Regions from separate parts of the Neobacillus sp. plas4 genome, predicted to be linked through region 2. Evidence: riboswitches for the same ligand, from Rfam matches in the RefSeq annotation. Region 2 holds a riboswitch; the other holds the start of a gene.

Region 1 (4,220 bases), 3.0 Mb from region 2:
TGTAAGAACATAACATTAGCTTTATTTTCGTTTGTTTTTTAAACGGGTTATTTATCCATGGAAGTTGGGGGAATCAACCTTAAATATATTAGTCTTACACTGGATTCCATATATTAAATATACTTTTAGATTGCTAGTTATGGTATTATACGTAAGAGAAAATTTATGCATTTAAAGGAGCAGTTATGAGAAAAGAAAAGATTTGTCGCTGGTCTTTTTTTATTTTTGGATTAATCGTATTTGGGTTGGGCATTGCCTTAACAGTTGAAGGAAAAGTAATAGGAATAGGGCCTTGGGATGTGTTTCACTATGGACTGTTTTTGCGAATCGGACTGACGATTGGCACATGGAATATCATTATGGGCTTGCTATTATTAATGGTTACCTTCATTGCAACGAAAAAACTGCCTAAAATTGGTGCGTTTTTAAATATGCTGTTGATTGGCTTGTTTACGGATTTCTTTATCTGGCTTTTGCCAAGTACCAATAGTGTAATTGGTGCTGTCATATTCTTTAGCATAGGTGCAGTTCTTATGGGTGTTGGAACAGGAATCTATATGTCGGCTGGTTTGGGTTCTGGACCGCGTGATGGAATCATGCTATTGATTATAGGGAAAACAGGCTGGAGTATACAACGGGTTCGCAGTGGAATGGAAGTACTAGTACTTCTACTTGGTTGGGCATTAGGAGGGCCAGTGGGCATTGGAACAGTAATCATTGCATTCCTATTAGGACCAGTTGTAGGAATTTCCTTACCGAAGTCTAAAAATCTACTAAAGTTTTTACTCGATGAAAAAGCTGATAATAAACTAGCGGTTTAGTTCCGCAGTTCCATTACAGAAGGCGCAGATCACTAATCTGCGCCTTTGTTGATAGTAAGTTATTTTTAACCCTTTTCCACATCCATTTTAAGGTAGTCTATGAAATATGAGCCAGTGCCGTGTATGATTAATTCATAAAAAGATATTCCCCAGAACGGAAAAAGGGGCTTGACCCTTTTTCATAATAAAAGCATCCAAAAACTCTACCCCTTAAGATGTTTCCTGACCCTAAAAATACTACTGCCAAGTTCATTTAAAGCAATGGCTGCTAGAATAATAGCCGTGCCTAACCACTGAAGCGGAGTTATCTCCTCTGACAAAATAATGCTGGCAGATAGGATAGCGACTGGTAATTCAATCGATGTAAGTATATTGGCGATTCCACCTGAAACCAATGGTGCGCCAACAGCGAAAAATAGCGGGGGAAGGACTGCTCCAAATAGCGAAACACCAAGTGCAGTTGTTAGCAAATTTGCCTCGAATGGCAGTACGGATGGAATGTCACGCATGAATAGGACAAGTACTAAGATAGTTGACCCTGTTGCCATTAAAGAAGTCCGAGTCAATGGGTCTACATTTACAGCTACCTTTCCGCTGAAAAAAATAAATCCGGCATAAGTGAATGCGGATAAAATTCCAAAAAGGAAGCCTTTCAAAGGTAGTCCCTGTAGATCGCCATTTAATAAATTGGAAGCAAAAAAGACCCCGATCAAAATTAAAATGATGGACAATATGGTGATAGGAGCAGGTTTTATTTTACTAAAAATCCATTCTAAAATTATTCCTATCCAAACGAATTGGAACATTAAAATGATGGCCAATGAGGCCGGCAGATATTGCATCGCACCATAATAAAAGATACTTGTTAAGCCGATAAAACAACCAGTTACCATAATTTGGGGAATATTTTTCCTATTAAGTCCCTTAAAGCTGCTGCGTTTAAGTAGAGTCAAAGACCATAATAAAAATGAGGAAATGATCATTTGAACGATATTAATTTGGCCAAGAGAATAGCCGTAGTTAAATCCCAATTTAGCAAATATCGGTGTAAAACCAAAGCAGCCAGCACCTACTAATATAAATAAAATCCCTTTATTGCCTTTCATGATGATACCTCCTTGGAGCAAAAAACTATCAAATTATTATATCATAAATAGAAAAAAAGGTTGTTCCTAGTAACTCCTTTAAGTGAGGGGTTTAGATGAACCTTATCTGAAGTAACAATAATAAAATATATTGACAAAATAATAAACTACTATTAATATATAGAAAATATTCAAAAATAATTTCACTTTTAAAAATTTAATAATTAGCAGCTATGATTGCTATGGATCACACTATAGCAGGAGCAGCTTCTGGAGAGACCGCTGGATTTTCCACGGCGCCGAAGGGTTCACTATCTCAGGCAAAAGGACAGAAGAGTACTAAATATTTATTTGTGGTGCTGATATCCGTTAGCATTACAACTATTATTTGCTATTCTTATGACCTAAGAGATTGGAAAACTTCCAATCTCTTTTTTGATGGGTAAATTTATTGCTCATCGATTCACAGTGAAAATGGTTATAGGGAGGAATTTGGTATGGCACAGCAAGAATTAAAAAGGGATTTAAAAAATCGGCATGTTCAACTCATCGCCATTGGCGGGACTATCGGAACCGGATTATTTCTGGGATCAGGTAAAGCCATACAACTGGCGGGGCCATCTATTATATTTGCCTATTTACTTGTAGGTATCGCTATTTTTTTCGTCATGAGGGCACTGGGAGAACTTTTGTTGTCAAAAGCAGGGTATCAATCTTTTACTGACATTGCCGAAGATTATCTTGGACCTCGGGCAGCGTTCGTAACCGGGTGGACCTATTGGTTTTGCTGGATTATGGTGGCGATGGCGGATGTGATTGCGGTTGGTGTGTATGTCCAATATTGGTTTGATATTCCGCAATGGATACCTGCCATCATCTGCTTAATTATCTTATTAGGATTCAATTTACTAACGGTAAAGCTTTTCGGAGAATTAGAGTTTTGGTTTGCATTAATAAAAGTCATCACGATTCTCGTATTAATTGCCATTGGGGTTATTTTGCTGATAATGGGGTTCAAAACCGAAGCAGGAAGTGTTACAGTTCAAAATCTCTGGGACCATGGAGGGCTTTTTCCAAACGGCGTTACAGGTTTCTTACTTTCCTTCCAAATGGTCGTGTTCGCCTATGTCGGTGTGGAATTAGTTGGGGTATCGGCAGCGGAAACATCCGATCCTAAAAAAAGTATTCCATCGGCTATTAATAAAATTCCCTTAAGAATTCTATTTTTCTACGTGGGTGCACTGATTGTCCTATTATGCGTGAATCCTTGGACGGAGCTAAATGCAGGGGAAAGTCCGTTTGTTAAAACCTTCAGTTTAGTCGGGATTCCGATTGCTGCAGGCATTATTAATTTTGTCGTATTAACGTCAGCGGCTTCTGCTTGTAACAGCGGGATGTTCTCAACAAGCCGGATTCTTTTTAACTTAAGCAAAAATGACCAGGCACCATCCAATCTGGCAAAACTGAATAAAAATCATGTACCAAGTAATGCGCTATTTACATCCACGCTTGTCGTATCAGCGGGCGCACTTTTGAGTAAACTCATTCCAGAACAAGCCTTTGGAATTGTGACAACGATTAGTGCGATTTGTTTTATCTGGGTTTGGGGTGTCATTCTCGTTTGCCATATTAAATACAAGAAAACACAGCCGCAATTACATGCAAAATCAACATTTAAAGCACCATTCACACCATTTATCAATTATGCGGTCCTAACATTGTTTGCAATGGTTCTAATTATCATGCTGGTTGCGGAAGAAACACGTCCTGCGTTATTGCTGACACCGCTGTGGTTTATTCTATTATTTATGCTGTATTCAAATAGAAGAAAAAAGAATAAAAATATCAAGATATCAGCATAAGAGCATGGAATAAAAGCGCACTTCTCACTTTGAAAAGCAGTATTATTGAAAAACTAGACCGCGAGGATAACTCGATACTTCATTCAGATACGTCATGGTGGACGACTAAAGGCTTCTACAAAGAAGCCTTTTCAGTATGATTATTTAAATGACTTTTGTAATCCATTTATCTATTACAAGCAGGGACAACTTCTTTAGGAATTGGTCACTGATAGACATTTCCATGCAACGCGGTCCTTATGTTCTTTTTTGAATTTCATTTTAGCTACCCATCTTTTTATCAAGTAGAAATACACTATCATCGTTATCTCCTTATTACCTTAATTACTCCCTTTTTAATAAGCAATCAAAGCTTAGTTAAAGACATTTCCCTTGACATCCTTTTAAAAAGTATTTATGGTTATCTAAGGTAATAGTTACCCATGGTAACTAATTTGGTTGGAAGGGGAGAA
Region 2 (4,220 bases):
CGCTAAGGTCTATTTCAGGTACATCCATTTCCGGGAGGCTGTATCCAATTCTTCCTGGTGTACTAGATTCAAAGATGAGTGCCTGGTCTTGGTTATGCATTCAAATCCCCCACTTCTTTCACAAGAGTATCAATTTCTTCCTTAGATCTTTGCTCAGTTACAGCAACCAGCATATGGTTTGCAAGCTCAGGATAATCACGTCCTAAATCGTAACCGCCAATGATTCCTTTTTGTAATAACTCTTGATTGATTTCTTTTACTGGTTTATTTAATTTTACGACAAATTCATTAAAGGAGTGTCCTTCGTAGACAACTTCAAAGCCTGCTTCTTTAAAAGTATTTTTTGCATAGTGCGCCTTCTGCAAGTTTGCTGCTGCCATTTCACGTACGCCTTTTTTACCAAGAGCTGTCATAGCAACCGATGCAGCCAAAGCATTTAACGCTTGGTTCGAACAAATATTAGAAGTCGCTTTATCACGACGGATGTGCTGTTCACGAGCCTGCAGTGTTAATACGAACCCACGGCGTCCTTGGTCATCCTTAGTTTGACCGACAAGTCGTCCAGGTACCTTCCGCATTAACTTATTCGTTACGGCAAAATAACCGCAATGTGGACCGCCAAATGCAGTCGGGATTCCAAACGGCTGAGCGTCACCGATTACAATGTCAGCGCCAAATTTACCAGGAGGTGTTAGGACTCCAAGAGAAAGCGGGTTTGAGGAAACAACAAACAATGACTTGTTGGCGTGAACGATTTCCTCTAATTCTTTTAATGGCTCAATTCGTCCGAAGAAGTTCGGATACTGAACAATCACTGCTGCAATCTCTTCATTTGCCAGTCCTTTTAACGCTTCAATATCTGTAATACCATTGTTAACGGGTACTTCAATAACTTCGATATACTGACCTTTTGCATAGGTTTTAAGTACTTCCTTTGATTCAGGGTGAACTGCACTTGAAACAAGGATTTTCTTTCGTTTTGTATGCCCTGCACTTAACATAGCAGCTTCAGCAAGTGCTGTACCTCCATCGTACATAGAGGAATTCGCAACATCCATCCCTGTTAACTCACAAATCATGGTTTGGAATTCAAAGATGGCTTGAAGCTCACCTTGTGAGATCTCAGGCTGATAGGGTGTATAGGCAGTATAAAATTCAGAGCGAGAAATAACATGATCAACAATGACCGGCATGTAATGGTCATACACTCCTGCACCTAAAAAAGATACATTTTGTTTTAAATCGGCATTCCTAGAAGCCATTTTGATTAATTCCTTCATTAAAGCCGTCTCAGATTTTGCAGCTTTAATGTTATATTCACCTTTAAACCTTACTTTTTCTGGAATATCACTGAATAAATCATCAACGGAGCTAACGCCAATGGTTTCAAGCATTGCCTTTTTATCTTCTTCAGTCATAGGTAAATAACGATGTTTCATAAACCTAATCTCCCTTCGTGTCTACTTTTCTCGTTTATAAAAAGGTGTTGGTACGACTTTCGCCTTGAGGCGTTTTCCGCGAATTTCAATTGCAACTTCTGACTCGAGCCCTGCATATTCGCTCTTAATTAGGACTAATCCAATATTCTTTTTTAAGGAAGGTGATTGAGTTCCTGATGTTACTTCACCAATTAATTCCTCGCCTTTATAGACTGGGTACCCATGACGTGGTATACCGCGGTCAATCATTTCAATTCCTACTGACTTTCTAGCAGCACCTGCTTCTTTTTGCTTCTTAAGTGCTTCTTTTCCAATAAAATCTGCTTCTTTATTTAACTTAACAGCAAAGCCAATACCTGCTTCAAGTGGAGAGATTTCAGGTGATAACTCTTGACCATAAAGAGCCAATGTCGCTTCAAACCTCAGTGTATCCCTTGCGCCTAAGCCACATGGTACAACACCTTCCTCTTCTCCCGCTGAAAGAATGGCCTTCCAAAGTTCAACCGCGTCTGAAGAATCACAATAAATTTCAAAACCATCTTCTCCGGTATAACCAGTTCGAGACACAAGTGCATTTTTACCGTTTACTGTCACTTCTTGTTGAAACTTAAAGAAGCCTATTTCGTTTATATTGATATCATCAACAAGCTTTTGAAGCACTTTATCTGCTAAGGGGCCTTGAAGAGCCAATAGCGCCATCTTTTCGGATAGGTTATCTATCGATACATCCCCTTCCAAATGCTCTTCTAGCCATTTATAATCCTTATCAATATTTGAGGCGTTAACAACCAATAGGTAGTGATCATCCTCTATTTTATAGACAAGAAGATCATCTACAGTACCGCCATTTTCATAGCACATAGCATTGTACTGTGCTCCGCCATTTTTTATTTTAGAAATGTCGTTTGTTAACATTTTTTGTAAGTAATTCAGGCTATCTGATCCCTTTACCTCTACTTCTCCCATATGAGAAACATCGAATAAACCAGCCTTAGTACGGACAGCTTCATGTTCTTCCTTAATGCTTGAGAATTGAACAGGCAGTTCCCAGCCGCCAAAATCAATCGTCTTTCCACCATATTCCTTATAGACTTCATATAGCGGTGTGCGTTTTAATTCAGTCATCAATAATCCCCCTTAAACTAGTTACGATTTCAGCGCAAAAAACAACAAAAAAGGACAGAAAGCCCCCTTTATCAAAAAGAGGGTCTCTGTCCTTGCACCTGAAAGTTTACCTTAGCCGGCTTTCCCCTTTGGTGGCTGCCCTATTAGTCAGCACTCTCCAGAGCTGCGTCAAATAAGAGTACTTTTGCCTGAGAGATTCACACATTGTGCTTGCTCCTTCGGCGCTACATTTGTAGTCTCTCCCCTTATCATCATCCGCATTATAATAATTTTACAATCGGGTCATACTAAAAAATATACTTATTAAAAAAATTATTTTATTACAATATTTAAAACTTTCAAAGCTATTTCCATCCTACCATTAAAGCATAATGTTGAGCAATAAATATTTGTGCAAATAAGGAGCTGAAATCATCATGAATGTTCAAATCGAATTTGATTCCTCTTGGCAGGATGAATTTTTACATAGGATTGAAAATGATGGACCATGGGGAAATAAGGAACTTTTTAAGCTGGCGGTTGGAGTCGAAAAAAATCTGATTATCCCTGAATTTGAAGGATTACAGGCACCCAAGCATTTACCTAATCTAACGCCTCTTCCACACCAGCTTGAAACCGCTAAGCAAGTAATTGAGAATATGAACGGAAAAGCTATTCTTGCAGATGAAGTTGGGCTTGGGAAAACGATAGAAGCCGGGCTTATTTTAAAAGAATACATGATTCGCGGACTTGTAAAAAAAGTCCTAATTCTTGTACCTGCTTCCTTAGTAACCCAGTGGTCTTATGAATTGAATAGTAAATTTTTTATTCCTGCTGTCTCCCAACGGAAAAGCTATGTATGGGAGCAATGCGATGTCGTCGTCTCGTCGATCGATACAGCAAAGCGCGAGCCACACCGTGAGATCATCTATAAGCAGGATTACGATCTAATTATTATTGATGAAGCTCACAAGTTAAAAAACAATAAAACAAAAAACTATGAATTTGTTCAAAATTTAAAGAAGAAGTTTTGTCTGTTGCTTACGGCAACTCCAATTCAAAATCGAATAGAAGAAATTTTTAACCTTGTTTCCCTATTAAAGCCTGGACATTTAGGCAGTGAGACTGCATTTTATGAGAAATACAAACGTGACGCCCGCTCATTAAATGACAATGAGCACCTAAAAGAGCTAGTGAACAAGGTAATGATTCGTAACCGTCGCGCTGATACTGGTATTGAATGGACCAAAAGACATGTTGAAACGATTGCAATTGAGTTTACCCCTGAAGAGAGAAATTTGTACGATGCCATCACCGACCTAAAAAGTGAAGGCGATTGGGTTCAAACCAGCGCATTCTCGGTAATGACATTACAGCGGGAAGCCTGCAGCAGCAGGGAGTCAGTCTTTTATACTCTTAAAAATATGCTGCAAAAAAAAGAAAATCCTACTCAAGCATTTGAAGATCAAATCCAGTCGTTAATTAAGAAGGTAGAAACCGTTCAAACAAACTCAAAGGCAGAAAAAACATTGGAGTTAATCCAAAAAATTAATGATAAAGTGATTATTTTTACTGAATATAGAGCAACCCAAATGTACCTTCAATGGTTTTTAAAGCAAAATGGAATTTCATCTGTTCCCTTCCGCGGCGGCTTTAAACGCGGCAAAAAAGACTGGA

Evidence for each region. A riboswitch is a leader RNA that binds a small molecule or an ion and turns the genes downstream of it on or off. The one in region 2 is predicted to bind glycine.
Region 1: linked by a shared signal. The riboswitch ahead of AC2TFD_RS06910 (amino acid permease) and the one ahead of gcvT (glycine cleavage system aminomethyltransferase GcvT) in region 2 are both predicted to bind glycine.

What each region holds. Positions count from the first base shown of each region.
Region 1 covers NZ_CM170152.1:1,379,079-1,383,298, forward strand. Annotated here, with positions in the region: gene AC2TFD_RS06900 (YczE/YyaS/YitT family protein) at 186-821, shown strand; gene AC2TFD_RS06905 (EamA family transporter) at 1,025-1,927, opposite strand; glycine riboswitch at 2,167-2,248, shown strand; gene AC2TFD_RS06910 (amino acid permease) at 2,404-3,768, shown strand.
Region 2 covers NZ_CM170152.1:4,392,694-4,396,913, forward strand. Annotated here, with positions in the region: gene gcvPB (aminomethyl-transferring glycine dehydrogenase subunit GcvPB) at 1-100, opposite strand, end outside; gene gcvPA (aminomethyl-transferring glycine dehydrogenase subunit GcvPA) at 93-1,439, opposite strand; gene gcvT (glycine cleavage system aminomethyltransferase GcvT) at 1,461-2,564, opposite strand; glycine riboswitch at 2,731-2,819, opposite strand; gene AC2TFD_RS22155 (DEAD/DEAH box helicase) at 2,981-4,220, shown strand, end outside.